Regions from separate parts of the Nocardia sp. NPDC003726 genome, predicted to be linked through region 2. Evidence: riboswitches for the same ligand, from Rfam matches in the RefSeq annotation. Region 2 holds a riboswitch; each other region holds the start of a gene.
What was found. A riboswitch is a leader RNA that binds a small molecule or an ion and turns the genes downstream of it on or off. The one in region 2 is predicted to bind S-adenosylmethionine.
Positions count from the first base shown of each region.

Region 1 (9,546 bases), on a different contig from region 2:
CGTGTACCAGCGCACGCCCGCGGCGTGGGCGGCCTCGACGAACACCGCTCGGCGCACCCGCAGCACTTCCGATCGCATCACGCGCGCGAAGTTGGCCACCAGCGAGATGCCCACCGCGACGGCCACATTGCGGGTGCCGAAGCCGAGCGCGGTGACCAGCGCGAGCGACAGCAGCAGCGACGGCACCGACAGCAGCACATCGACCACCCGCATGACGACCGCGTCCACCACGCCGCCGATCGCGCCGGACAGCAGCCCGAGCAGTGACCCGGCGATCAGCGCGATGCCCACCGCGGCCAGGGTGGCGGTCAGCGACAGACCGGCGCCGTGCACCATCCGGGTGTACAGATCGCGGCCGAGATTGTCGGTACCGAACCAGTGCTGGGCGCTGGGGCTCTGCAACTTCTGCGCGGGCACGCCGGTCAGCGGGTCGCCACCGGCGAAGACCGACGGCGCCAGCGCCCACCCGACGGCGAGCAGGGCGACGGCGCCCGCGACCAGCACTCCGGCATTGCCGCGCAACGTCTTCCATCGCACGACCGGTCGCCGCAGGCCGGGCAGCACCGCTCTGCGCTGTTCCTCGGTGACGTCAACCACGAGTCCGCACCCCCTCGGCGAGCGGTGCGCCGGGCACGAGCCAGGCGATGGGAAGGACGGGAGCAGGGTCAGGCACGAACGATCGCCTCCTCGGCGGTGTCGGCGGCGGTCTGCTCGGACTCGCCGCGCACCCTGCGGGAGCGGGCGGCGATACGCGGGTCGAGCAGCGGATACAGCAGGTCCACCGCGAGATTCACGCTGACGAACACCACCGAGGTGAGCAGCACGATGCCCTGCACCACCGGGATGTCCTGCGCCAGCACCGCGGTCTGGGTCAGCCGCCCGACGCCCTGGCGGGCGAAGACCGTCTCCACCACCACCGATCCGGCCAGCATGTTGCCGACCAGGACCCCGGCGATGGTGAACGCGGGCACGCTGGCCGGGCGCAGCACGTGCGTGCGCCGCACCCACCAGCGCGAACCGCCCTTGGCCAGGGCCACGTCGACGAACGGCTGACGCCAGGTCGTCTCCAGCCCGGCGGTGAGCACCTGCGCGATGACCGCGCCGATCGGCAGGGCCAAGGTGAGCGCGGGCAGCACCGTGCCGGCGAAACCGTGCCCGCCGAACGCGGGCGCCAGCCGCAATTGGAACGAGAACACCTGCAACAGCAGCAATCCGGTCCAGAAGGTCGGCACCGAGACGCCGAGCGACGGCAGCGCGGTCAAGGCGTTGCGCAGCCAGGGCCGCCGGCTCTGCGTCGCCGCGAACGCCAGCGCGACACCGCCGACGACCGCGAAGAGCAGTGCGGTCCCGGCCAATTCGAGCGTGGCGGGCAGCGCGTCACCGATCGCGCCGGTGACCGGCTGCCCGGTCGCGATCGAATGCCCCAGGTCGCCGCGCACCGCGTGCCCGAGCGCGGTCGAATATTGTTCCCACAGTGGCCGATCCAGCCCGTAGCGAGCTTGCAGCTCGGCGATGGCGGCCTTGTCCACCGGCGTGCCGGCGCCGCCGCCGTCGGCCGCGATCGAGACCGGGTCGGCGGGCAGCAGATACAGCACCACGAACGACAGCGTGAACGCCGCCCACAGCACCCAGATCGCCTGCAATGCCCGCAGGGCCAGATAGCGCGCCATGACTATCGTCCGCTCAGCCAGGTGTCGAAGAACTGCAATCGGGCCGAGGCTTCGAACTTCAGGTCCCGTGTGTTCCCGCTCGCTCCGATGGCCTGGGACAGCTCGACGGTCGGCAGCTGCAACCCGGCGTCGAGCACCTGTTCCTGCGCGGCGCGGATGAGCCCGTTGCGTGTCGCGGTGTCGACGGTGCTGACCTGCCCGTTCAGCACGTCGTCCAACGCGGGGATGGGACCGCGCGCGTTGAGATTGCGCCCGTCGAGACCGAAGGTGGTGCGCAGAATGTCGCCGTCGGCGCGGGTGGTGTTGCCGTAGAAGGCGTCGAAGTCCTTGCTGCCCTGCCGAGCGGTGGCCTCCGCCGTGGACACCAGATCCAGCTTCAGCTCGACGCCGACCTGCCGCAGCTGCTGCTGGACCAGCTCGAGGATCGCCTGGTTGCCCGCGAACACCTGGCTGAACAGCACCGAGAACGACAACCGCTCGCCGTTCTTCGCCCGGACGCCGTCCGCCCCTGGCAGCCATCCGGCCTGATCCAGGAGGGTGCGCGTCTTCGCCGGGTCGTAGGCCAAGCGCGCGGACAGGTCGGTGTAGCCGGGTGTGCTGCTGGCCAGCGTGCTGGTGGCGGGCTTGAACTGCGGGCCGAGCACGGTGTCGACCAATTGCTTGCGATCGATGGCGGGCAGCAGGGCGGTGCGCACCGCCGGATCGCGCAGCGGCCCCCGGGTGACGTTGAGCTGCAAGCCGAACGGCACACCCGGATTGGCGGTGCTGAGCACCCGTCCGCCCGCCGCCTCGATCTGCGCCGCGTCCTGCGGCAGCGCGTCGCTGATCGCGTCCAGCTGCCCGGAGGCGAGACTGCCGGTGCGGACACCGGATTCGGGCACCACGGTGAACTCGATCTTGTCCAGGTAAGCCTCGCCGCGATGGGCGAACACCGTCGAACCCCAGTGGTAGCCGGTTCGTTTGGCCAGGGTCACCGCGGCGTCCTGGCGGTAGGCCGCGTAGGTGAACGGCCCGCTGCCGACGTTGTCGCCGAGGCAGCGCTGCTCGGCGGGCTTGGCGGTGGTCACGTCGGCGAGGATGCCGAGCGCGGCGGTCGAGGACGCCTGCAGGAACGGCGCGTTGGGCTTGCTGAACTCGACCCGGGCGGTGAGCCGGTCCACGACCGCGGTGCCGACGTAGCCGGTGAGGTAGCTGCTGCCCAGCGGCGCCTTGCCCGAGCCGAGCTTCACGACCGAATCGAAGGTGTTGCGCACCGATTCCGCGGTGAGCGGCGTGCCGTCGCTGAAGGTGACGCCGTCGACGAGATGGAAGGTGAAGACCTTCGCGTCGGGGCTGGACTCCCAGCTGTGCGCCAGCCACGGCTTCAGCTCGCCGGTGGCCGGGTCCTGGTCGGTCAGCGAATCCACGATCTGCCGGGCGACATACAGCGTCTGATTGGTGCCTGCCTGGGCGGGATCCGAGCAGGTCGGCGCCTGCGACAGGCCGTAGCGCAGCGTGCCGCCCGGCTGGGGCGGGCCCGCGTCGCCGCCGGGCGCGGCCGAATCACTGCCGCAGGCGGCCACGGTGGTGGCCGTGGCGAGCGCGCCGGCCAGCGCGACGATTCGGTGACGGGTTCGGATCACGGGGCAACTCCAGATACTTCGGGACGGACGAGTTTCTCGTCGGGGTCGGGGTCGGTGTCGGCGGTCGCCGACGGCCTGCTGGGAACGCGGCGGCGCCATTCGGGCGCGACGCGCCATCGGCTCATCGCTTCTTCGGCAGGCCGGGCGGGTTGATCCGCGATTCGGTGACCGTCTCGCTCTGCAGGCCCCAGCGGTCGATCACCTGCTGATAGGCGCCGTGCTCGATGGCGTAGGCCAGTGCGTGCTGCACGGCGGTGATCAGCCCGTTGTCCTTCTTGGTGAGCACCGCGATCTCGCCTTGCAGCGCCTCGCCCGCACCGGAGAAGGTGCCGACGATCCTGGTCTGTTTCGCGGTGGCCGCGTGGTAGATCGCCGTCGGGTTCGGTCCGAGGTAGCCGTCCAGCCGCTGCGAGGCCAGCGCCAGGTAGTAGTCGGTGACCTGCTGGAAGTAGGCGATGTCGATCGGCGCCAGTCCCTCGGCCCGGTTCTGCTCGTTCCACTTGACCAGCAGCTGTTCCTGGTTGGTGCCGCTGCCGACGCCGATCCGCTTGCCCGCCAGGCTCGTGCGGTCCTTGTAGTCGAGCTTGCTCTGGATCGGCACCTCCAGCGCGACGTTGTCCTTGCGGTAGGTCGCGAAGTCGTACTTCTCCTTGCGTTCCTCGGTCACGGTGACGTTGGAGATGAACGCGTCCACCTCCCCGGAGTCCACCCGCACGAAGTTCTGCGACCAATCGGCCACCCGCGCGTCGAGTTTCAGGCCGAGGATGTCGGCGATCAGCGAGGCGAAGTCGACTTCCGAGCCGACCACCGTCTTGTCGTCGGTGGCGTAGAACCGCAGCGGCGGCGCCGCGCCGGCCGCGCCGGTCACCACCAGCGTGCCGCGGTCGCGGATCGCCTTCGGCACCTCGGCGGCGATGGCGTCGACCTTGGCCACCCTGATCCGGCCGGATTGGGCGGGGGAGAGGTCGAAGGTGATCGAACCGGCGGGCTGCGCGGCGTTGTCCGCCTCGGGTTCGGTGCAGCCGGTGGCCAGCAGCGCGACCGTGGTGGCGGCGACGGTGACCAGGGCGGAGAACTTCATCGGAAACCTGTTCGTCAACGGACTCGGGAAAGGAACGCGCGGGTGCGCGGGTGTTCGGGATGGTCGAGGACGGCCGAGGGCGGGCCCTGCTCGACGATGACGCCCTCGTCGAGGAACACCACGGTGTCGGCGACCTCACGGGCGAAACCGATCTCGTGGGTGACGATCACCAGCGCGGTGCCGCCGTGCGCCAGATCGCGGATCACGTCGAGCACCTCGCCGACCAGTTCCGGGTCGAGCGCGGAGGTCGGCTCGTCGAACAGGATCACGCGCGGGCGCAGCGCCAGCGCGCGGGCGATCGCCACTCGCTGCTGCTGCCCGCCCGACAGCCTGCGCGGATACGCGTCGGCCAGGTGTCCGATGCCGACCCGGTCCAGCAGCAGGCGCGCCTCGCGCTCCACCTCGGTCCGGTCGCGCCGCTGCGCCGACAGCGGCGCCAGCGTGACGTTGTCGAGCACGGTCAGGTGCGGGAACAGATTGAACTGCTGGAAGACGAAGCCGATCCGGGAGCGCTGCTTGCGCACCGCGTGGTCGGGCAGGGCGTGCAGGCGATCGCGGCGCAGCCGGTATCCGATCAGCTCGCCGTCGATGTGCACGGTGCCCGCGTCCAGCGTCTCCAGATGGTTGACCACGCGCAGCAGGGTGGACTTGCCGGACCCGGACGGGCCGATCACGGCCACCACCTCGCCGGAGCGCACGGTGAGATCGATGCCGCGCAGCACCTCGTGCGAGCCGAAGGACTTCCGCAGGCCGCGGACCTGCACGGCGGGTGCGGCGCTCATCGGGTCGCTCCGCGCGGTGCGGCGGGACCGGCCTCGGCGACCTCGCGCAGCTTCCGCCACGCGCGTCGCAGCGGCGTCGGCGGCGGCGTGCGGTGCGCGCCCTTGGCGTAGTGGCGTTCGATGTAGTACTGCGCCACCGACAGCACGGTGGTGAGCACGATGTACCAGACGGTCGCGACCATCAGCAGCGGCACCACCCGGCCGTTGCGCCCGTAGATCACCTGGACCTGGTAGAACAGTTCGGCGATCGCCATGACCGACACGATCGAGGTGCCCTTGAACAGGCTGATCACCTCGTTGGTCGCGTTCGGCAGGATCGAGCGCATCGCCTGCGGCATGACCACCGTGCGGAACTGCCGCAGCCGCGGAATCCCGAGCGCCGCCGCGGCTTCCAGCTGACCCGCGTCCACCGCGATGAACCCGGCCCGGATGATCTCCGCCGAATAGGCCGCCTGATGCAGCGCCAAGCCGATAACGGCGGCGGTGAAACCGCTGATCACCCCGTTCACCTCGAAGGTGAACAGCGCGGGCCCGAACGGGATGCCGACCGAAAGGGTCTGGTACAGGTAGGCGATGTTGAACCAGAACAGCAACTGCACGATCAGCGGGATCGAGCGGAACGCCCAGATGTAGACCCACGAGAGCACCCGCAGCACCGGGTTGTTCGACAGCCGGGCGATCGCGAGGGCGGTGCCGAGCAGAAAGCCCAGCGCCGTGCCCCATGCGGTCAGCTCCAGGGTGACCCGCAGCGCCGACAGCACCGACTTCGCCGTGATGTACCGCGCGAACGTCGGCCAGTCCCAGCCGGGATTGGTGGCCAGGCCGTGCACGAACTGGGCGAGCACGATCAGGGCGACGGCACTGACCACCCAGCGCCAGGGATGCCGGGTCTTCGCCACGGTGGGCGTCGCGGCGCTCGCGGTGGGGGCGGACGTGCCGGTCGGGTCCGGTGCGCTCGGCGCGGCGGCCTCGGGGGCGGCGTCCGGCGCGGTGGACGCGCTCATGACGGGTCCTCGATGATCACTTCGGTCCTCCATCGGTCCCGGCGGAAGCACCCGCACCCGGTGACCGGGGGGTTGCTGCGACGTCGACGAGCCAGGTCTCTCGGTCGCTCTGGATGGTTGGCGCCGACCCCCTGTCAACGGCTGTCAGGGGCGAGCCGAATCATGATGCACAGCAAGGGAAGCATGGAACAAGAGAAGTAATCACCGTGAGCGTAGACCTTGTCCACGCGCGTGCATCGGATCCTTGTAGTAACCAGGCGTGCGCTGCTCGATCGAGGGCGCGGTGAGTTCGCCGGTGCAGGACAGGCGCTGCGGGACGATGCCGGTCCGATGCAGCATACGGGTATCACCGAGGCTGGGGAACGCCGGTGTGCGACGCTGAGGTCCGTTCCGGGCAAACAGGACTCGCCACGAAATTGCTGTGTGGAATCCCGGCTGATGAATGCGTTTGCCGGAGTACTGTCCCCCTCGATCGTTCCGCCGATGAGGAGGTTTCGTGACCATATTGCGCCGTCTGACCCAGTTGTCCGCTGTCGCGACCAGTTCGATGGCCCTCGTGTTCGCCGGGCCCGCCGCCGCGTTCGCGGCTCCGGACGTAACGCTCCCCGCATCCGCCGAGGACTCCGTGCCGATCGCCGCTCCCGGTGACCTGTTCGGCGCGTATCAAGCCGCGCTCGACGCGCTGCGCGCGCTCGGCATCCAGCCGTTCGCCTACCCCAGCGCGTCGGCGTTCTGCCTCGACAACACCACGGCCGGGCTGGCGCCCGCCGTGGCAGGCGCCATCCCGGGGCCGTGGCCGAAGAACACCGTCCAGATTCCCGGCCAGGACCTCAGCGCCGTCAAGGCCGGGCAAGCCATGTTCACCTTCGTGCCCTACGGCCTCGGGCCGGACGGTCCGAATACCGGAGGCATGCAAGTGGCCTGGCTCAATCTGAACACCGGCCGCGGCGGCACGGCCGCCATGGGACCGTTGCCCGAGGTCGCCCGCTCGATGATCCCCGCGGCCGTTCCCGCCGACCTGCGACCAGCCGCCGAGCAGGCGATCCGCGACTTCCTCGTCGCGTCGCTCCCGATGGGCGGGGTGCGTGCCGTTCCGGTGGACACCGGCAAGGGAACCGTGCTCGCCGCGGTCTTCGGCTCGGTGCAGAACGGCGCCAAGTCCTGCGTCTTCCTGCCGACCGTCGGAATCACGCCGGTGCCGTGAGGTTGCGGCCGCGGCTCGGCGCGATCAGGGAAGCGAGCGACCTTTCCAGCGCGCCGTGCCGCGGCGACGGGCCCGGTGCGACCGCGCCCACAGCAGCAGATACGCCGCCACCGACACCGGGTGCGCGACGGCGGCCGGCAGGTCAGATGGCCGCAGCGGGCCGCCGGTCTCGGTCGAACGGGCCAGCAACCGCCCGGCGACGGCGGCGAGCCAGCCGATCGATCCGGTCGTTCGGGTCGCTCCACGGCCGAACACCGCCATCGCGGGCGGCGCCCAATAGGCAAGGGCGGCAATCAGTCCCACCGCCGCACCGCCAGCGATCGTGCCGTCGTAGGCCGACCAGAGCCAGCGGGTGTAGCCCGCGTCCAATTCCGCGGCGCCGCGATACATCCTGGTGCGGGCCGACGCTCCCGCGGCCACCAGAACCGTCGAGTGACCGGCTCGCCGCAGCGCACGGGCGATATCGAGGTCCTCGGTGACGCTCCCGGCCACCGCCGCGTGACCGCCCACCGACCGGTAGGCGGCGTTGTCGAACACGAGGAACTGGCCGCAGGCCACCGCCGTGGCGGGCCGCAGGCTCCGGTCGGCCGCGGTGATCGGCAGCGTCGAGGCCCACGACCAGCACAGCAGGGGCTGCACCACGGCCTCCGCCGCCGAACCGGCGACTTGCAGGGGCCACGGCGAGACCAGCGCGGCGCCCCGACCGCGCAGCGCCCCGACCGCCGCCGCCAGCGCCGTCGGGGCCAGGCGCACGTCGGCGTCCAAGAAGATCAGCACCGGCGTCGACACTTCCTCGGCCAGCCGGACGCAGGCGGCTGCCTTTCCCGTCCAGCCGGGAACCGGATGGAGCTCGCTGCGCAGCAGCGTGAAACGCGGATCGCCGTCGATGGCCGCGCGGGCGGCGGCGCCGGTGTCGTCGGTGGAAGCGTCGTCGAGAATGCGCACCGCCATGCGCGGCACGCCGATCTGGGCGCGCAGGTCGCCGATCAGCTCGGGTAGCCGGTCGGCCTCGTCACGCGCCGGGATACAGACGGTGACCGGTTCGATCACCGTCGTCGGGGTGGTCGTCAACCGCCGCACGGTGACCCGGTTGTACAGCGCGATGCCCGCGCCGAGCGCCGCCACCGCGGTGGCGCAGGAAGGCAGGATCCTCACCATGCGGGCCACGCTATCCCGGCGCACCGACCTGTCGCTCAGCGATTCTGCGTCACCGACCGCCACCAGCGGCTCAGGGAGAAGCCGACTTCCGGCGCACCGGGCGCGGCGGGGTTGCGGTCCATGTACGCCATGGCGGCCACGATGGCGGCCACCGCGAGGGTGATGCCGCCTGCGATGCCGGCCCAGCCCGCGAACGAGCGGGTGTTCGGGTCGGCGTAGCTGACCTCGGCGCGCAGCGTGGAGACATCGCCGGGCGGCAGCTTCCAGGACACGACGTTGTCGCCTTCGCGGCTGCCGTTGGTCTTGGCGACGCGGGCCGGGAACGCGATGGTGAACTGCACGTCCGACCCGTGCGGCGGAACCGATTTCAGATCGACTCGCCCGGTCAGGCTGACCAGGTCGCCGGTGCGCTGGAACTGCAACTGGAACATGCCCTGGGTCTGCTCGGACAGCTGGCCGAGCTGCTGCACCTCGCCGAAGGACAGATCCTCGAAGAAGACCTGGCTGCCGGTGTACCCGTCCTGGGCGTACGGCTCCACCCGCACCTTGGCGGCCAGCGTCTCCGGCGCCTTCAGCTGCGGGCCCTTGTCCCCGGCGTCGGCGGGCACCACGGCGGCGACGATCCGTCCGGACACCCGGTCGTTGGACGAGACTCCCATCGACACCTGCACCCGCAGGCAGGCGGCGAGCAGCGGGACCAGCATCGCCGCGAGCAGGACGACCGAAGCGGCACGCACACCGCGGCGTGGGACCCGTCGCTGCGGGAGATCCGGGGAATCGAGCTTCGTGGTGACGGGACTCGGCTGCACGGGTGACATCGTGCCAGGCCATCCGCCCGGAATGAAACGCGCCAGTCGCAGCGCGCGTCGGCGCGCCGGGTCAGCGCCGCGCGCGAGCCAGCGCGACGAGCAGGGGAACGCCGAGCATCCCCATGCCGGCGAAACCGTATCCGGCCGACGGCGCGAGACCGAGGAACGCCGCGTGCGCCAGCGCCGACCCGAGCCAGGTCCACAGGAAGAAGGCCA
Region 1 is NZ_JBSFNF010000025.1:47,679-57,224, forward strand. Features, by position in the region: gene ACWDMM_RS27110 (ABC transporter permease) at 1-537, opposite strand, end outside; gene ACWDMM_RS27115 (ABC transporter permease) at 666-1,670, opposite strand; gene ACWDMM_RS27120 (ABC transporter substrate-binding protein) at 1,673-3,292, opposite strand; gene ACWDMM_RS27125 (ABC transporter substrate-binding protein) at 3,414-4,373, opposite strand; gene ACWDMM_RS27130 (amino acid ABC transporter ATP-binding protein) at 4,388-5,155, opposite strand; gene ACWDMM_RS27135 (amino acid ABC transporter permease) at 5,152-6,159, opposite strand; SAM riboswitch class I at 6,186-6,279, opposite strand; gene ACWDMM_RS27140 (hypothetical protein) at 6,361-6,498, opposite strand; gene ACWDMM_RS27145 (hypothetical protein) at 6,656-7,363, shown strand; gene ACWDMM_RS27150 (glycosyltransferase) at 7,388-8,521, opposite strand; gene ACWDMM_RS27155 (LppM family (lipo)protein) at 8,557-9,339, opposite strand; gene ACWDMM_RS27160 (carotenoid biosynthesis protein) at 9,401-9,546, opposite strand, start outside.
Region 1: another riboswitch for S-adenosylmethionine. It lies ahead of ACWDMM_RS27135 (amino acid ABC transporter permease); the one in region 2 lies ahead of ACWDMM_RS26585 (aminotransferase class V-fold PLP-dependent enzyme).

Region 2 (9,546 bases):
GCTATAACGTGTGGCAGCTGAAGCGCCCTTTTCGACGAAACGACGGACAAGCGCGGCTTCAGCCGACGAGGCAGGGGGCCGCGCCGGTGGGGGCGGTCGAGCTGAACGGGCGGGTTTCCGGGGTGGGGTTCCACACGCCGTTCTCGGCGGTGTAGTTCCAGGCAGGGCCGGTTTCGACCAAGGTGGCGATCGCATCGATCAGACGGTCCACATCGGTCGAAGTGGTGCCGAGGCCGATGCTGGCGCGCAGCGCGCCGTCCAAGCCGAGCCTGGTGAGCAGCGGGTGGGCGCAGAAGCGTCCGTCGCGTACGCCGATACCGTGTTCGGCGGAGAGATACGCGGCGACCTGGCCGGGGACGAAATCGTCCAGGGTGAAGGCGACGATGCCGACGGAGTCGGGACTGTCGGCCCAGATGCGCAACAGCTGGACGCCGGGAATGGCGGCCAAGCCGTCGCGGAGACGGTCGGCGAGCCGGTGTTCATGCGCGGCAAGGGTTTCGGCTTCGATGGCACAGAGCGCGTCACAGGCGGCGGCCAGCGCGGCGGCGCCGAGCACGTTCGGCGAGCCGGCTTCGTGCCGCTGCGGAGCGGGCGCCCACTCGGCCGCGTCGGCGCTCACCTCGCGCACCGCGCCGCCGCCCGCGAGGTAGGGCCGGGCCGCGTCGAGCCAATCCCGCCTGCCCACCAGCACACCCGCGCCGAACGGCGCGTAGAGCTTGTGCCCGGAGAAAGCCACGTAGTCTATCCCGCGGGCGCGCAGGCTGATTCGCCGATGCGGAGCCAACTGCGCCGCGTCCACCAGGATCCGGGCGCCGCACTGATGCGCGACGGTGGCCAGCCGCTCCAGCGGCAGCACCTCCCCGGTCACGTTCGACGCGCCGGTCACCGCGAGCAATGCGGCGGGCCTGCTGCACAGTTCGGCCACCAGCCTGCCGATGGTCTCCTCGACCGTGTCGGCCGCCCGCACGACGCGCCTGCCCCGCCTGGTCCAGGGCAGGAAATTGGCGTGGTGCTCGATGTCGAGCACCACCGTGTCGCCGGGGACGCAGGACGCGAGCAGGTTCAGCGAATCGGTGGTGTTGCGGGTGAACACCACCACCTGGTCGTCGGCGGCGTCGAGGAACCGGGCGACCGACCCGCGGGCGGCCTCGTAGCACTCGGTGGAGATCCGCGAGGCGTAGCCTGCGCCGCGGTGCACGCTCGCGTAGTACGGCAGCAGTTGCTGCACCCGGTCGGTGACCTGGGTCAAGGCCGGCGCGCTCGCCGCGTAGTCGAAGTTGGCGTAGGTGGCCGTCCCGCCTTGCACGAGCGGCACACGCAGTTCGTCGCCGGAGACCCGGGCGAGAGCGGCACAGGTGTTGTCGACAGTCGTAGTCATCACGTGAAATCCCGTCGGCTCAGGGACCCGCAATCGAATGATTCGTCGAGTCCGCGCTTGCCGCGCCCGGTCGGGCGGCGGCCGGGTCGTCACCCGGAGCACCCCACCGCGGAGGAGGGTTGCCGGCCAGCAAGCCGGGGCTTCGCGCTGGCACTCATGACCTGACCCGAGGGTGGCAGAAGCGCCCCGGCGCTGTCAACCACGCTCGACCCCGAGTCCTCACGAGCACCGCGTGGAGATAACCACCGCACGCGAGCCATTACAAGCACCCCCACGACAACACGCGAGCCGTGTCCGCCTCGGGTTTCCGCACGTCGCTCGGCAACTGACGCAGGCCACCGGCGGCAGCATCCCGAGGCGGTTCGCTCAGCGGTTACCGGCAAGCCTGGAGCGGGCCGGCGCGAGTCGAATGCGAATGCCGTTCCGCACCGGCCGCGCCCCTCCTCGGCCCGGCCGGAGCCGAGCATAGGCCCTTGGTGTTCATCGCGGCCTCCGCTTTCGATGAGCGGAATCACATCCCCGAAACAGCGATCTTCCGGCGAACCGCACGGCGTCCCGCCGACCAGCGATTGCCGCGCCGCGACGGCGAATGTCGATCCCACCTGCAACAACGGGCACCGCGCCGGTCGGTCCGTCGTCGGGTCAGGTGAACAACGGACGACGACAAGCCCGGGTACCGTGGACGATTGGCCAGCGCGGCGTTTGCCCTTTGGTAACCCAGCTATGACACAAACAACGCGAAAGTGTGGGCAAGTCGATGGGAGGTGCGCGGAGCACCATGCTCGAGACAGACGTCGACGCGCGGGCGCGCCCGCTGTCACGCGGCGACCGCGCGCCGGAGGCCAGGACGCTGGTCGACATCCTGACCGCGACGGCGCTCGCTCATCCCGAGGCCCCTGCCATCGATGACGGCCAGGTGGTGCTGTCCTACCTGGAGCTGGTCGTCGAGATCGAGAAGACCATGGCCCGTCTCGCCACCGCGGGTGTGCGGCCGGGCGACCGGGTCGGCGTGCGCATCCCGTCGGGCACACGCGAGCTCTACGTGACCATTCTCGCCGTCCTGTACTCCGGCGCCGCCTACGTGCCGGTCGACGCCGACGATCCCGACGAGCGCGCCCAGCTGGTATTCGGCGAGGCGCAGGTCACCGCGATCGTGACCGCGGACGGCATCGAGACCACGGCCGCGGGCATCCGCGCGGCGGAGCGGGAGCGCCCGGAAACCTGGTCGACGCTGCCCGCTCCCGGAGACGACGCCTGGATCATCTTCACCTCCGGCTCCACCGGAACGCCGAAAGGCGTTGCCGTCACCCACCGCAACGCGGCCGCCTTCGTCGACGCGGAAGCCGAGTTGTTCCTCCAGGACGCCCCGATCGGTCCCGGCGACCGCGTGCTCGCCGGTCTGTCGGTCGCCTTCGACGCGTCCTGCGAGGAGATGTGGCTGGCCTGGCGCAACGGAGCCTGCCTGGTGCCCGCGCCGCGCGAGCTGGTGCGCACCGGCGCCGATCTCGGCCCCTGGCTGGTGCGGCGGCGGATCACCGTCGTCTCGACCGTGCCCACGCTGGCGGCGACCTGGCCGGTCGAGGCGCTGGAGGCGGTGCGCCTGCTCATCTTCGGCGGTGAGGCCGTCCCGCCGGAACTGGCCGAGCGGCTCGCCGGCAACGGCGACGCGACGCGCGAGGTGTGGAACACCTACGGCCCCACCGAAGCCACCGTCGTCGCGTGCGCCGCGCGCTTGGACGGCCGATGGCCGATCCGAATCGGATTGCCGCTCAACGGCTGGGACCTGGTCGTCGTGGACGCGGCGGGTAACCCGGTGGCCGAGGGGGAATCCGGCGAATTGGTGATCGGCGGCGTCGGACTCGCCCGCTACCTGGACCCGGTCAAGGACGCCGAGAAGTACGCCCCACTGCCGTCCGTCGGCTGGGAGCGCGCGTACCGCAGCGGCGACCTGGTGCGCAACGACAGCGCCGGTCTGGTCTTCCTCGGCCGCGCCGACGATCAGATCAAGCTGGGTGGGCGGCGCATCGAGCTCGGCGAGATCGACAACGCTCTGCAGCACCTGCCCGGCGTCACCGGCGCCGCGGCGGCCATCCGGACCACCAAAGCGGGCAACAAACTTCTGGTCGGCTATCTGACCGGGCCGGGACCGGATTTCGATGCCAAGGCCGCGCGCGCCGTCCTCGCCGGCCGGCTTCCGGCGCCGCTGGTACCCCGGCTCGCCGTGGTCGCGGAGTTGCCCACCCGCACCTCCGGCAAAGTCGACCGCGACGCGCTGCCATGGCCGCTGCCCAACGCCGCCGATGACGACGACGACAACGAGCTGACCGGCACGGCCCTGTGGATCGCGGGGCTCTGGGATGCCATCCTCGGCGCCGAGGTCGGCGATCTCGACGCGGATTTCTTCGACCTGGGCGGTGGCTCGCTCGCGGCGGCGCAGTTGGTCACCGCACTGCGCGAACGGTATCCGCAGATCGCCGTCGCCGATGTCTACGATCACCCCCGCCTCGGCGCGCTCGCCGAACTGCTGGAGCAGACCACGCCCGCCGTGGCCGTCGCCGACCGGACGGTGCGGCCGACGCCGTGGCTCGCGCAAGCCGCGCAGGTGCTCGCCACCATTCCGCTCACCACGCTCACCGGACTGCAGTGGTTCACCTGGCTGGCGATCGTCGGCAATATCGCGGCCTGGTCCGGCTCGCTGCCGTGGCTGCCTCGGCTGTCCTGGTGGTGGACGCTGGTCGCGTTCCTGCTGTTCATCTCGCCGCTCGGCCGCATGGCGATCTGCGTGGCGGGCGCGCGGCTGTTGCTGCGCGGGGTCCGGCCGGGGCGCTATCCGCGCGGCGGTTCGGTGCATCTGCGGTTGTGGGCGGCCGTGCGGCTGTCCGAGGCCAGCGGCGCGGAGAGCCTGTCCGGCGCCCCGTGGATGGTGCCGTTCGCCCGCGCGCTCGGCGCGAAGATCGGCAAGGGCGTCGATCTGCACAGCCTCCCGCCGGTGACAGGGATGCTCGAACTCGGCGACGGCTGCAGCGTCGAGCCGGAGGTCGATCTGTCCGGCTACTGGATCGACGGCGACGTGGTGCATCTCGGCCCGATCGTCGTCGGCCCCGGCGCGGTGGTCGGTTCCCGTTCGATCCTCTTGCCCGGCACGAAGATCGGCAGGAACGCCGAGGTGGCGCCCGGCTCCGCGGTGGCGGGCAAGGTGAAGGCGGAACAGGAGTGGGCCGGTTCGCCCGCGGTGAAGGTGGGCAAGGCGCAGCACCGCTGGCCCGCGCACACGCCCGCTCGGGCCCGGCGCTGGGTCGGCGTGTTCGGCATCACGTCGATGGCGTTGGCCGCCATGCCGATTCTCGGCATCGGAGCCGGTGGCGCGATCCTCGCCTGGTTCGTTCGCGACACCCGCACGCTCGCGGACGGTGTCGCGCGTGGGTTCGCCGTCCTGCCCCTCGCGACCCTGCTGAGCCTGGGGGTCTACGCCGCGGCGACCGTCGTCGCGGTCCGGCTGCTGAGCATCGGCCTGACCGAGGGCTACCACCCGGTGCGCAGCCGGGTCGGCTGGCAGGCATGGGCCACCGAGCGCCTGCTCGATTCCGCGCGCACCTTCCTGTTCCCGCTGTACGCCAGCCTGCTCACCCCGGTGTGGCTGCGTTTGCTCGGCGCGAAGGTCGGCAAGAGCGTCGAGGCGTCCACGGTGCTGCTGCTGCCGAAGTTCACCACCGTCGCGGACGGCGCGTTCCTGGCCGACGACACCATGATCGCCGGTTACGAACTCGGCGGCGGCTGGCTGCACATCGGCGCGGCGAAGGTCGGCAAGCGCGCCTTCCTCGGCAACTCCGGCATGACCGCCCCCGGGCGGCGGGTGCCGAAGAACGGGTTGGTCGCGGTGCTGTCGGCGGCGCCGTCCAAAGCGAAGCCGGGTTCGTCCTGGCTGGGCAGCCCGCCGGTCCGGCTGCGCCGCGCCGCGGAGAACGCCGACACCGCGCGCACCTTCGATCCGCCCGCCCGCCTGCGCGTCGCCCGCGGCTTCGTCGAGACCTGCCGCTTGATCCCCGTTCTGGTGACCTTCGCGATCGGTCTCGGCGTGCTGTGCGCCCTCGCCTGGCTCGCGCAGACCTTCGGCCACCTGGCCGCCGGGCTGCTCAGCGGGCTGGTGCTGCTCGCGGCCGGCGCCGTGGCGGGGGCGAGCTCGGTGGCCGCCAAATGGTTGCTGGTGGGGCGTATCCGCGCCGAGGAGCATCCGCTGTGGAGTTCGTTCGTCTGGCGCAACGAGGTCGCCGACACCTTCGTGGAAACGGTTGCCGCGCCGTGGTTCGCGCGCGCCGCGACCGGGACGCCCGTCCTGAATCTCTGGCTTCGGGGCCTCGGCGCCCGGATCGGGCGCGGGGTATGGTGCGAGTCCTACTGGCTACCGGAGGCGGACCTGGTGACTCTCGGCGACGGCGCGACCGTGGAACGCGGCTGTGTGGTGCAGACCCACCTGTTCCACGACCGGATCATGGCCATGGACACCGTCACCCTGGGCGCGGGCGCCACCCTCGGCCCGCACTGCGTGGCCCTGCCCGCGTCGACGCTCGGCGACGGCGCGACCATCGGCCCGGCTTCCCTGGTGATGCGCGGTGACGCGGTGCCGGCCTCGACGCGCTGGTGGGGCAACCCGATCGCGCCTTGGTTCACGGGCGACCCCGGGGCGCGCTGATGGCGGGCAAGTTCTACGAAGCCCCCATCGACGAGTACCTCCCGCAGAACGGCAACCGGGGGTACCGGGTTTCCCGGTACGAGCTGGAGCTGACCTATCGGGTGTCCGCCAACCGGCTCACCGGACGCGCCGCCGTCACCGCCGTGACCACCGAGGCGCGCACCCGGTTCGCGCTCGACCTCGGACAGGCACTGAGCGTGTCGAAAGTGTCGGTCAACGGGATCAAGGCCGCGAAATTCGCCCATCAGCACGGCAAGTTGGTCGTCACCCCGGCACAGCGGATTCCGGCCGGCGGCGTGCTCGCGCTCGTGGTGCAGTACGGCGGCACACCGAAACCGGTGCGCGGGCCATGGGGCGAGGTGGGCTGGGAAGAACTCACCGAAGGCGCGATCGTGGCAAGCCAGCCCAATGGCGCGGCGTCCTGGTTCCCCTGCGACGACCACCCGAGTTCAAAAGCCAGCTACCGGATCTCGATCACCACCGATTCGCCGTACTACGCGGTGGCCAACGGGACCCTGCTGCGCAAGCAGACCAAGTCCAGTCAGACCACCTGGGTGTACGAGCAGGCCGAGCCGATGTCGAGCTACCTGGCCACGATCCAGATCGGTCACTATCGCAAGCACCGCGTCGGTTCTTCGCACGCCCCGGTGCCGATGCACGCGATCCTGCCGCCGCGGCTGCGCGCCGCCTTCGACCACGACTTCGCTCGTCAGCCGAGGATGCTCGAGGTCTTCAGCGAAAAATTCGGTCCCTACCCGTTCGCGGACTACACCGTGGTCGTGACCGACGACGAGCTGGAGATTCCGATCGAAGCCCAAGGCATCTCCATCTTCGGCGCCAATCACTGCGACGGCCGCCGCGGCGCGGAACGGCTGGTCGCACACGAGCTGGCGCACCAGTGGTTCGGCAACAGCCTGACCATCCGGCAGTGGCGGGACATCTGGCTGCACGAAGGCTTCGCCTGCTACGCGGAATGGATCTGGTCGGAGGCGGCGGGCGGGCCCACCGCCGACCAGCTGGCCCGCGCCGCGCGGCACAACCTGGCCCGCGAACCCCAGGACATCGTCATCGGCGATCCGGGACCGCAACGCATGTTCGACGATCGCGTCTACAAGCGGGGTGCGCTCACCCTGCACGCGCTACGCCTGGAACTTGGCGACTCGGCCTTCTTCGACCTGCTCCGGGAATGGACCATTCGCTACCGTCACTCGTCGGTGACCACGGAGGAATTCACCGACCTGGCCGGGCACTACAGCCTGGTGTCACTGCGCCCACTCTGGGACAGCTGGCTGCTCGCCGAGCGACTACCGCAGCTGCCGCCCCACGGCGGCGCGTCGACGGCCTGATCAGAACACCAGGTATCGCGCGGCGAGTTCCTCGACCAGTGGATGGTCCTCCGGCACGTTGGCCAGCGCGTCCAGGTCGGTCGCCACGGCGATCTGGCGTGGGTCGTCGCGCTCGGCGTCCCGCGGATCCTCGATGAGCTGGCGCAGCAACTTCTCCCGCACCCGGGTCTTCAGCGAATCGTTCATACCTGGGGGCTGCCCGCCCATGCGCGTGTTACACGGGTGTGAACAGGGTTCCCCACGGCGTATTGCGTACGACGGTGTAGATCGCCAGCAACGCGAAGAATGTCCACATGGTGGTCCGGCTGATCGACGGCAGCCGCATCTTCCGGCCGCGCCACGCTTGCGCCGTCCAGTCCAGCACCCAGACCGCGAAGGCGAGAACCAGCGGCAGCGCGAGCAAGTTGCTGTGCAGGGCATCGATGACATGCCCGTCGGTGAGGTTGTGCACGGCGCGCATCCCACCGCAGCCGGGGCAATACCAGCCGGTCAGGGCGTAGACCGGACAGGTGCCGTAGGAGCCTTCGACGTGCGGGTCGCGCACGTGCAGCAGCAGGCCGACACCCACGCCGACGCCCGCCACCAGCAGCGGGAGCGCCGCCCCGCGCCACCCGGTCTTCGGCTCGGTTCCCGGGTCCGTCACCGGGGCGGAGGCAGGATGCGCGATGTCCACCAGTCAACGGTAACCGGGCGGTGACATGCGCCGCTACGGCGCCGACTCCGATCCACACGACGCTGCCCGGGGTGCCGTCCCCGTGGTGCTCGCTGAGATGAAGCGTCGCCTCGGTCCGGGGAGACCTGCGCGTAGAGGGGGAACTCGGCGCCGAACCGGTGCTCCCAGTCCACGGCGAAGCCCAGGTAGTCCTGGTAAAACGCATAGGTCCGCGCGACGTCGAACCTGCGCACGACGGGTATCGGAGCGGCGAACTCGATGGCGGCCATGCCGCGATCTTGGCATCGAGGCCCGACAACCTCGGAAAAAGCACGTACGACTTTTTCTGCCGAAATGATCTTTTGCCGTACGAATCCGGGGGTACTCCCCGATATAGACCACGAACACCGGCGTGCAGCGCTAACACTAGCAAGCACCGTTGCTTGCACTGTACGGTGACGATGGACACAAAGGAGTGCCTGATGCTGGTGAAGTCGATGAAGACGCTGGCGGACGCGTATAACGGTGCGCTGACCGCCGACTACCGCGCCGGACTGCGGTCCCGCACCTTCCGGACCGCGTCGTTGAACGCGCCCACCGCCCGCCACGCGGTCATTCCGGTCACCACCAAAGACGGCGCTCGCCTGCGGGTGCACGCGTACGGTCCGGCCAAGGGCGATGTCATCGTGCTGATCCACGGCTGGAGCTGCAGCATCGAGTACTGGAACCCGCAGATCAACGCGTTCGCCGACCGGTACCGGGTGGTCTGCTACGACCAGCGCGGCCACGGCGCGAGCGAGCCGGGCAAGACCCTGCCCAGCAAAGAGTCGCTGGCCGACGATCTCTCGGCCGTGCTGGCTGCCACGCTGCGTCCAGGACAGCGTGCCGTGCTGGTCGGCCACAGCATGGGCGGTATCACCGTGCAGGCGTGGGCGGCTCGCTATCCGGAGCAGGTCCGCAAGCAGGCCGCGGCCGCCGTCCTGTTGAACAGCACGTCGGGCAACATCCGCTACGACACGGATCTGCTTCCCCTGCTCAACAAGCCGTTGACGTTGGCGGATCGCCCCCTCACCCTGTTCGGCGCCAGCGTGCGGATGCCGATGATCGTCGCGGAGACACTGCTGACCGCCCCGGTCCCGCTGCCGGGCGGCTGGCCGACCAGCGCGCTGCTCAAAGCCCGCGTGATGACCCCGCACGCGACCGCGGACCAAGTGGAGTTCGCGCTCGGCATCGTGCGCTCGTGCAGGCCGCTCACCCGCGGCAGGCACGCCGCCGCACTCGCCGACATGGATCTCGCCGAAGCCGCCGCCGCTCTCACCGTGCCCACCACGGTGATCGCGGGCGCCCACGACCGCTTGCTGCCCGAACGCATGTCCCGCCGCATCGCCGATGCGCTCGCGGAAACCGGTCACCTGGCCGCCTACCACGTCTGGCCCACGGGGCACTTGGGCAATATCGAAGCCGCCGATCGCTTCAACGC
Region 2 is NZ_JBSFNF010000024.1:37,882-47,427, reverse strand. Features, by position in the region: gene ACWDMM_RS26585 (aminotransferase class V-fold PLP-dependent enzyme) at 59-1,378, opposite strand; SAM riboswitch class IV at 1,427-1,540, opposite strand; gene ACWDMM_RS26580 (Pls/PosA family non-ribosomal peptide synthetase) at 2,157-6,068, shown strand; gene ACWDMM_RS26575 (M1 family metallopeptidase) at 6,068-7,414, shown strand; gene ACWDMM_RS26570 (hypothetical protein) at 7,415-7,600, opposite strand; gene ACWDMM_RS26565 (DUF2752 domain-containing protein) at 7,629-8,087, opposite strand; partial or broken gene ACWDMM_RS26560 (hypothetical protein) at 8,161-8,292, opposite strand; partial or broken gene ACWDMM_RS26555 (VOC family protein) at 8,276-8,356, opposite strand; gene ACWDMM_RS26550 (alpha/beta fold hydrolase) at 8,549-9,546, shown strand, end outside.

Region 3 (9,546 bases), on a different contig from region 2:
GAACGCCATCGAGGCGATCCGCGACGTGGGCGCGCGGCCGGTGCCGGTGCCGCTGCGCCCGGAGGACCCGGCGGGCGGCTGGGACCTCGACGGCATCCGCAGCGCCGCGCGGCAGACCGCGGCGGGCCTGGCCTATCTGGTGCCGGACTACAACAACCCGACCGGCCTGCTGCTCGACGCCGACGGCCGCGCCGAACTGGCCGCCATCGCGCGGGAGACCAGGATGACCATCGTGATCGACGAATCGATGGCGGACCTCGGGCTCGGCGACGAAGTTCCGCCGCCGCCGGTCGCCGCCTTCGCCAAAGGCTCCGAGATCGTGACCATCGGCTCGGCCTCGAAATCGTTCTGGGGCGGTCTGCGCGTCGGCTGGATCCGGACCAGCCAGGCGCTGATCACCAAGCTGCTCGGCATCCGCTCCACGGTCGACCTCGGCACCCCCGTGATGGATCAGCTGGCCACCGTGCATCTGCTGGAGCACGCGGAGGCGATTCTCGACCGGCGCAGGGACCAATTGCGCTCGCAGCGTGCCGCACTGCTCGACGCGCTCGCCGAGGAACTGCCGGACTGGCGCGTCAGCGTCGGCGCGGGCGGAATGTCGGTGTGGGCGCAGCTGCCGACCTCCGTTTCGACGGCGTTGGCCGCCACGGCTCCCAACCACGGCGTATTGCTCGCGGCCGGACCCCGATTCGGTGTGCAGGGCGCGTTCGAACGGTTCCTGCGGTTGCCGTTCACCCACCAGGAACCCGAATTGCGTTTGGCGGTCAAGGCCATCGCGTCCGCCTACGCGGCGCTCACGCCGCGCGCCGCGGATCCGTTGACGCCGTTGACCTGCTACTGAGGCGATTTCGACGAGGTGGGAGTGCCTCCGCCTGCGGCATGTTCCCACACCGCCGAGCACGATCGGCCTGCCACCCCTCGGGACTGGCCCTCGTCGTGCTCGGGCGGTGTGCAGAAGCTCGCACGGCGCGAAGGCCTCCGGCGAGAGCGGCGGTCAAGGAGCGGACCGCATGCGGTCCGCGATTCTCGAAAAGCCACCTGCTCGCGGACAGTATGGCAGGACCGGCACGAAACTGTCGAACCGGTTGGTATGTTACAAGTTTCAATTATCGGCCACGGGGCGGGATGGCGCCACGCCACCCCGCCCGATGCTCACTCGGCCCAGACCGCTTCGATCGGGGTGGCGGTGGTCGGCGGCGGGGTCGGAATTCCGTTCGGGGTGCGGGAGAATCGCGGCGCGGGGGCGTGCTGAGTGATGTTGTCCAGCTCGAGCAGTGAGCCGCGGGCCGCGATGTGCTCGTTGCGCGTCGCCTCCTCGAACGTGAGCACGGGGGAGACGCACGCGTCGGTCCCGACGAAGATCTCGGCCCACTCGTCCCGCGTCTTGGTCCGGAAGCGTTCGGCGAAAAGCTTTTTCAGCGTGTCCTGCCCGGCGGGATCGAGCTGGAACGGCAGGCCGTCGGCGTCGATCTCCAGCCCGGCGAGCAGCTGGGCGTAGAACTGCGGTTCGATCGCGCCGACCGCCATGTACTTGCCGTCGGCGGTTTCGTAGGTGTCGTAGAACGACATTCCGGTGTCGAGCAGGTTCACGCCGCGCTCATCGGACCAGGCGCCCGCGCCGCGCATGCCCCAGATCATGTGCGAAAGGGCAAGGGCGCCATCGACCATGGCCGCGTCGATCACCTGGCCCTTGCCGGACTGCTGCCGCTCGACCAGCGCGGCGAGGATGCCGAACACCAGGAACATCGAGCCGCCGCCGAAATCGCCCACCATGTTCAGCGGCGGAACGGGGCGTTCACCCTTGCGGCCGATGGCGTGCAGCACGCCGGTGATGGAGATGTAGTTGATGTCGTGCCCGGCGCGATCGGCCAGCGGGCCCTCCTGACCCCAGCCGGTCATCCGTCCGTAGACCAGGCGCGGGTTGCGGGCGAGCGCGTCGTCCGGGCCGATGCCCAATCGCTCGGTGACGCCGGGGCGGAAGCCCTCGATCAGCACGTCCGCCTTCTCGACCAGGCCGAGCACCTTCTCGATGTCGGCGGGGTCCTTGAGGTTGGCCTCGACGATGGTCCGGCCGCGCAGCTGCGGACGGTCGAACCCGCCGGGCAGCTGGCCGGCCCGCTGCACCCGCACCACGTCGGCCCCCAGATCGGCGAGCAGCAGCGCGGCGTGCGGACCGGGGCCGATCCCGGCCAGCTCGATGACCTTGATGCCCGCGAGCGGGCCCTGCTTGGCGGTGGATGGAGTGCTCACGCCCTACCTCGGTTCGTCGTTCGATCCAGCGCACCGGTGGCCGGTGCGTCCTCCCGGCAGCCACCGGGAAGGATGTATTGACAGTATGACAATAACGTGGGGGCCGAAGCCCTGGGCATCCTCGAACGTCCACGGGCGCTGAATCGACGGCTCGCCCGATGGTGCGCCCGGCTCTAGGCTGCACGTGTGGAAGCGCTGTCTGATCAGGGGTGGTACAACCTTCTCGCCGGTCTCGCGATCGTGGTCGGTCTGGCCGGGATCGTCGTGCCGATCCTGCCGGGCGTCATCCTGATCTTCGCGGCCATCGCCGTCTGGGCATTCCTCACCGGGGGCGCCACGGCCTGGACGGTTTTCGCGATCAGCACCGTGCTGCTGGTGCTCTCGGGTGTCGTCAAATACACCTGGCCGGGGCGGCGGATGAAAGACGCGGGAGTGTCCAACCGCGCGCTCCTGCTCGGCGCGATCCTCGGCGTGATCGGTTTCTTCGTGATCCCGGTGGTCGGCCTGTTCGTGGGTTTCGTTCTCGGCGTTTACCTCTGGGAACTCCAGCGGCTGCGGGTCAACCGGCAGGCGTGGCAGGCGACGGTGCACGCGTTGAAGGGCGTCGGCCTGTCCATGCTGATCGAGCTGTTCGGCGCGTTGCTGGCCACCGGGGTCTGGCTCGCGGGCGTCTTCGCCGTCTGAGCGTTACCGATCGATGGCGGGAAACGGGACAGTGTCGCCCGCTCGGCTTCCCGGGAGTTCGTCGCGGCGCAGCCGGAGGGTCGGCGGTTCCGGCCGGTGCAACGGCAGCGTGGGAGGCGTGTCGTCGCTGACAGCGCGCTCGCGGGCCGGGAGCCGGTAGAAGGCGCGGGCGTTGTCCTCCAGCACCGCGTACATGTCGGTGCCCACCACGTCGCAGAGCAGGTCCACGTCCGAGTCCCGGAACGGGCGCCCGGCTCTGGTGCCGGGCAGATCGGTGCCGAACATGAGGGCTTCCGGATTCACCGCGTGCACCCGGCGCAGCGTGTCGGCGACATTCATCGCGACCCGGCCGAAACCGGTCGCCTTCACCTTGGCTCCGCGGTCGACCAGATCCAGCAGGAAGGGCACCCCTTCGGCGGACATGCCCAGATGGTCGACCGACAGCGCGGGCAGCTTGGAGATGACCGGTTGCAGCGAGGCCAGCATCGTGCCGTCGATGTAGACCTCGACATGCCAGCCGGCCAGGTCGTAGGCGCGCAGCGCCTGCAACGTCATGCCGGTGATGTCGGTGGCCGCGCGCTTGAGGTTGAACCGCAGCGCGCGCACCCCGATCCGGTCCAGTTCCAGGATCTCCTCGTCGGTGGCGTCCAGATCGAGCCGGGTGACGCCGACCCAGCCCTCGCCCAGTTCGGCGAGGGCGGCCTTCAGGTAGGTCTGGTCCGTGCCCTGGAACGACCCGCTGACCACGGCGCCGCCGCTGATGTCGTAGCGCGCCATGCGCTTGCGGTAATCGGCGATGGTGAACGGGTCGGGCAGGTAGCCCTCGTTCTCGGCCAGCGGAAACCGCGGGTCGAAAATGTGCAGGTGGGCATCGAACACTTGTACAGAATGCCTCAGGGTCGGATTTTCCGCTGCCAGAGCTGGGGTGTCGCGACGGCGGCGGAGCGGTCACTCGGTGGGTGATCAGACCTTGTGCGGTTCGCTGGCGCGCAGCATGTCCTCGCGCTCGACGACCTTGACGCGCTCGCGGCCCTCCGGTTCGCCGAGGGAGCGTTCGTGCGCGTCGAGGCGGTACCAACCGGCCCACGTGGTGAACGGGATGCCCTTGCCCTCGAGGAACTCGATGACGGCCTCCGGCTCGGGCCGCTCGGCCGGGGTGAAGCGGGGAGCGTCGTCCAGCAGGCAGGCGATAGTCTCGTTGGCGTCGCCCTTGGTGTGGCCGATCAGGCCGACCGGGCCGCGCTTGATCCAGCCGGTGACGTAGGTGGCGGGCATGTAGCGCGCGGCGCCGTCGGCGTTCTCGTCGACGAGCACGCGACCGGCTTCGTTCGGCACGGTGCCGGCCTGATCGTCGAACGGCAGGTTGGTCAGGTTCTGCGACAGGTAGCCGACGGCGCGATAGACCGCCTGCACGTCCCAGTCCTTGAACACGCCGGTGCCCTTGACGTTGCCGGTGCCGTCGAGCTGGGTGCGCTCGGTGCGCAGGCCGACGACCTTGCCGTTCTCACCGAGGATTTCGGCGGGGGACTCGAAGAAGTGCAGGAACAGCTTGTGCGGCCGGTCGCCCGCGTCGCGGATGGCCCACTGCTCGAGCGTGTTGGCCACCATGTCGACCTGCTTGGAGTGCCGCCGCGCGGCCTCGGAGCCCTCGTCGTAGTCGATGTCCTCGGGGTCGACGATGACTTCGATGGTGGGCGAGTGGTCGAGTTCGCGCAGCTCCAGCGGGGTGAACTTGGCCTGCGCCGGGCCGCGGCGGCCGAAGACGTGCACCTCGACGGCCTTGTTGGCCTTGAGGCCCTTGTAGACGTTCGGCGGGATCTCCGTCGGCAGCAGCTCGTCGCCGGTCTTGGCCAGCACGCGGGCGACGTCGAGGGCGACGTTGCCGACGCCGAGAACGGCGACCTTCTCCGCGTCCAACGGCCAGGTGCGCGGCACGTCGGGGTGGCCGTCGTACCAGGAGACGAAGTCGGCGGCGCCGTAGGAGCCGTCGAGGTCGATGCCGGGGATGGGCAGGGCACGGTCGGCGTTGGCTCCGGTGGAGAAGATCACCGCGTCGTAGAAGGCGCGCAGGTCGTCGAGGGTGATGTCGGTGCCGTAGTCGATGTTGCCGAGCAGGCGCACCTGCGGCTTGTCGAGGACCTTGTGCAGGGCGGTGATGATGCCCTTGATCCTGGGGTGGTCGGGCGCGACGCCGTAGCGGATCAGGCCGAACGGCGCGGGCATGCGCTCGTAGAGGTCGATCGACACCTCGGCGTCGGACTTCATCAATGCGTCGGCGGCGTAGATCCCGGCCGGTCCGGCGCCCACGATCGCGATGCGGAGCGGGCGGGTCCTCGCGGTGTGCGCGTCAGGCCCGGAGGAGGAAGCCTGCGTCACCACGGAGGGCTCGCGGACACCGCCATCCTCTACTGCACTCTGTTCGGTCATCTCTTTACGCGCACCTTTATGGTCGAAACAATTAATGACGTCTGGGCTTAGCTTAGGCTAAGTTGACGCACCGGCTCGGTCGCACCCGTCCGGTGCGGACGCCGGCGTTGCCGGCTCGTGGCTGCACGGTGCTCCGTTCGCCGCGGCGTGGAGCTGCCGATTCGCTATGACAGCAGGCCGCCGTCCCGCGATTCTATCGGGATGGCCGATGCCGCCCCGCGTCGGTGCGTGAACCCGGCGGATGCCATCCACGGTCATGATCGTCGTCTACCCGCTCGAGCCCGGTCTATCGCCGCCCCTCGCTTCGGATCGGCGTCGCGCCTGGTCCGCAGCCGGGGGGGCGAGCGCTCGATACCGCCGCCGACCAGGGATCATCGACTCATGACCGAACAGCATCCCGCCGCGGACGAGGACGAGATCATCCGCGTCGACCAGACCGACAAACGCTCGGTGGTCCCGTTCGTCGCCGCAGCGGTGGTCGCGGCGATCGTGCTGATCGCGATCGTGCTCGGCGGTGTGCTCTCGCCCGCTGAGAAAAATGTCACAGAGGCCGACCGCATCGCGGCGGCCGTCCGCAACTTCGTCGACGGCTCCAACCGCAGCGACGCCGTGCCGCCGCCCGGCACCGCGTGCCAGGGCTTCGACGCGACCCACTCACCGCTGGCGGGCCAGGACGGCGCCGGAAAGCCGGTCGAGATCACGAAAATCGACTCGCCCATGGTGGACGGCGACCGGGGCAAGGCGACCGTCACCACGAAGGTGGACGGGCAGGAGAAGACGACGACCTGGAATCTCACCAGATCCGGTGACAAGTGGCTGGTGTGCACCTGAGCGTTCGCGCAGGGTGCGCCACCGTTTGACACGGTGACCCGGGTCGGTGCAATCTCAGTCGAAGGTCATGAGAACCAGTGTCAAGCCCCGGCATTGCTGGTCGGCAACCCTCCTCCGCGGTGGGGTGCTCCGGGTGACGACCTGGCGGCGCCTCGGTCCCGGGCGCGGCAAGTGCGGATTCACAGGAGGTGCACATGAGTTATGCCGGTGACATCACCCCGCAGCAGGCATGGGAGCTGTTGCAGAACAATCCGGAAGCCGTCTTGGTGGACGTGCGGACGGAAGCGGAATGGAAGTTCGTGGGCGTCCCCGACACCAGTTCGATCGAGCGGCCGACCGTGCTGATCGAGTGGGTCGACTCGACGGGCGCGCGCAACGAGGCGTTCGTCGAGCAGTTGAAGCAGGCGCTCGACGGCCATGACCCGGAGGCTCCGGTGGTCTTCCTCTGTCGCTCCGGTCAGCGTTCGGTGGGCGCGGCGATCGCCGCCACCTCCGCGGGTTACCGCACCTCCTACAACGTGCTCGAGGGCTTCGAGGGCCCGCTCGACGAATTCGGGCATCGCGGCGGCTCCGGCTGGCGTGCTCTCGGACTGCCGTGGCGGCAGTCGTGATCACCGGCGGCGCGTTCGACAAGCCGCTGCCCGACGGCGTCGGCCCCGCGACGCTCGGCGTGCGCGGCGGCCTGCGGCGCTCCGGTTTCGAGGAGACCGCGGAGGCGCTCTACCTGACCTCCGGCTTCGTCTACGAGAGCGCCGAGGCGGCCGAGGCCGCGTTCACCGGCGAGGTCGAGCACTTCGTCTACTCCCGCTACGGCAACCCGACGGTGGCCATGTTCGAGGAGCGGATGCGCCTGCTCGACGGCGCCGAGGCGTGCTTCGCGACCGCGAGCGGCATGTCCGCGGTGTTCACCGCGCTCGGCGCGCTGCTGGGCGCCGGTGACCGGCTGGTCGCCGCGCGCAGCCTGTTCGGCTCGTGCTTCGTGGTGTGCAACGAGATCCTGCCGCGCTGGGGCGTTGAGACCGTCTTCGTCGACGGCGAGGACCTCGACCAGTGGGAGCAGGCGCTGTCGGTGCCCACGCAGGCGGTCTTCTTCGAGACGCCGGCCAACCCGATGCAGACGCTGGTCGACGTGCGGCGGGTGACCGAGCTGGCGCATGCGGCGGGCGCGAAGGTCGTGCTGGACAACGTGTTCGCCACCCCGCTGCTGCAACGCGGCTTCGAGCTCGGCGCCGACGTGGTGGTCTACTCGGGCACCAAGCACATCGACGGCCAGGGCCGCGTGCTCGGCGGCGCGATACTCGGGGCTCGGGACTACATCGACGGGCCGGTGAAAACGCTGATGCGCCACACCGGTCCCGCGCTGAGCCCGTTCAACGCGTGGACGCTGCTCAAAGGCTTGGAGACGATGCCGCTGCGGGTGCGCCATTCGACGGAGTCCGCCCTGCGCATCGCCCGCTTCCTGGAGAGCAACCCGGCCGTCAGCTGGGTGCGGTACCCGTTCCTGGAATCGCATCCGCAGTACGCACTGGCCGCCGGCCAGATGAGCGGGGGCGGCACCGTGGTCACCTTCGAGTTGAACGCTCCCGAGAACGAGGCAAAGAAGCGCGCGTTCGAAGTCCTCAACCGGTTGCGCGTCGTCGACATCTCCAACAACCTCGGTGACGCGAAGTCGCTGATCACCCACCCGGCGACCACCACACACCGCGCCATGGGCCCCGAAGGCAGGGCCACCATCGGCCTGACCGACGGCGTCGTGCGCATCTCGGTGGGCTTGGAAGACGTGGAGGACCTGCTCCAAGATCTCGACCAAGCATTGGCCTGACCGGGAAGCCGTGGCCCGAGCGGTCAGCGGATCGGCACGGTTACGCCGGGTGACGACGGATCGCCGTGCAGGACCAGATGGCTCGGGGCCTCGTCCTTCTTGTCGTTCTTCTTGCCGTTCTTGTTCTTGCCGGGCAGGTCGAAGGCTAGGCGGAAAGTACCGGCGCGGCCGGGAGCGATGCGCGCGAAGTCGCCGGGCGGATTCAGCTCGGCGGTGCCCGCCGCGTCCGGCGGGAGCGAACGCCCGCCGGTGGTGACCAGTCGTTGCTCCGGGATGGACCAAGTCTGTTCGTGGTCGGACACATTGGTGACGGTAAGCGTCACGATCGTGCGCGAACCGCTTCCGGTGGCCGCGTCGGTGACGGTGAAGGCGAAGTTTCCGTCGCGCGTGGCGGGGCCAGGATTCGCGGACTGCGCACCGGTCGAGGAATTGGTCGCCATCGCTTCGCGGTCGGTCGTGCTCGCGACGGGCGCGGACCCGTTGTCGATGCCGCCTGCCACCAGCCACACCGCCGCCGCGGCGGCCAGCGCCGCCGCCGCTGCCGCGGTCGCGATGCGAAGTTTCCGCCGAGGGCCGCGCTGCCCGGTCGGGGCGGGGGGCCGGACCTCGGGTGGCGGTTGCGTGGAGGTGACGACGGGCATGATCCTGGTCGGCGTACGGCCGGACGGTGGCATGGAGCCCGGTACCGGCGTGTTCGGTCGCGCGGACGGGTTCAGGGCTGCCGATGCCGCGGCGGCGAACTGTCCCGCGCTGCCGTAGCGCGCGTCCGGCTCCTTGGCCATTCCGCGGGCGATGACGTCATCGAGTGCGGCCGGGACGCCGTCGGCCGCACGTGACGCGCGCGGCGGCTCGGTCATCAGATGCGCGCGCATCTGCTGGGCCGGATCGCCAGCGCCGTAGGGCGGTTGTCCGGTCAGAGCCTCGTAGAGCACGCAGGCCAGCGAATAGACATCCGACCTGGCGTCGACCGTGCCCGTGAAGCGTTCCGGCGCCATGTACCCCAGCGTGCCCACCACCAGCCCGGTCGCGGTGAGCGCCGTGCCGTCGGCGGCGCGGGCGATGCCGAAATCGATCAGATACACGAAACCGCTGGTGTGCAGAAGGATGTTGCCGGGCTTCACATCCCGGTGCACGAGTCCGGCCGCATGCGCGGCATCCAGCGCCTCGGCGGCCTGGGCGATGACGTCCACGGCCCGGTCCGGCGGTAGCGCGCCCGATCTCAACCGGGTGCCGAGATCGATGCCATCGATGTAGGCCATCTCCAAGAACAGGTGGCCGTCGACCTCGCCGAACGCGTGGATGGGCACGATATGCGGATTGCGCGCCCGAGCCCCCAACCGCGCCTCCCGCTCGAAGCGCTGCCGATAGAGCGGATCGGCGGTATATGCCGAGGACAGCACCTTGAGCGCCACGGCGCGGCCGTCACGGTCGTGTGCCAGCCACACCTCGCCCATGCCGCCACGACCCAGCAAGCGTTCGAGGAAGTAGTTCCCGAACGTGCCACCGGCGCTCTGGATGGACATGCCTCGACG
Region 3 is NZ_JBSFNF010000010.1:1,998-11,543, forward strand. Features, by position in the region: gene yczR (MocR-like transcription factor YczR) at 1-841, shown strand, start outside; gene ACWDMM_RS15360 (CaiB/BaiF CoA transferase family protein) at 1,153-2,250, opposite strand; gene ACWDMM_RS15365 (DUF456 domain-containing protein) at 2,437-2,934, shown strand; gene ACWDMM_RS15370 (amidohydrolase family protein) at 2,938-3,813, opposite strand; gene ACWDMM_RS15375 (FAD-dependent oxidoreductase) at 3,898-5,361, opposite strand; gene ACWDMM_RS15380 (Rv0361 family membrane protein) at 5,743-6,192, shown strand; SAM riboswitch class IV at 6,256-6,372, shown strand; gene ACWDMM_RS15385 (rhodanese-like domain-containing protein) at 6,387-6,803, shown strand; gene ACWDMM_RS15390 (O-succinylhomoserine sulfhydrylase) at 6,800-8,014, shown strand; gene ACWDMM_RS15395 (serine/threonine-protein kinase) at 8,038-9,537, opposite strand.
Region 3: another riboswitch for S-adenosylmethionine. It lies ahead of ACWDMM_RS15385 (rhodanese-like domain-containing protein); the one in region 2 lies ahead of ACWDMM_RS26585 (aminotransferase class V-fold PLP-dependent enzyme).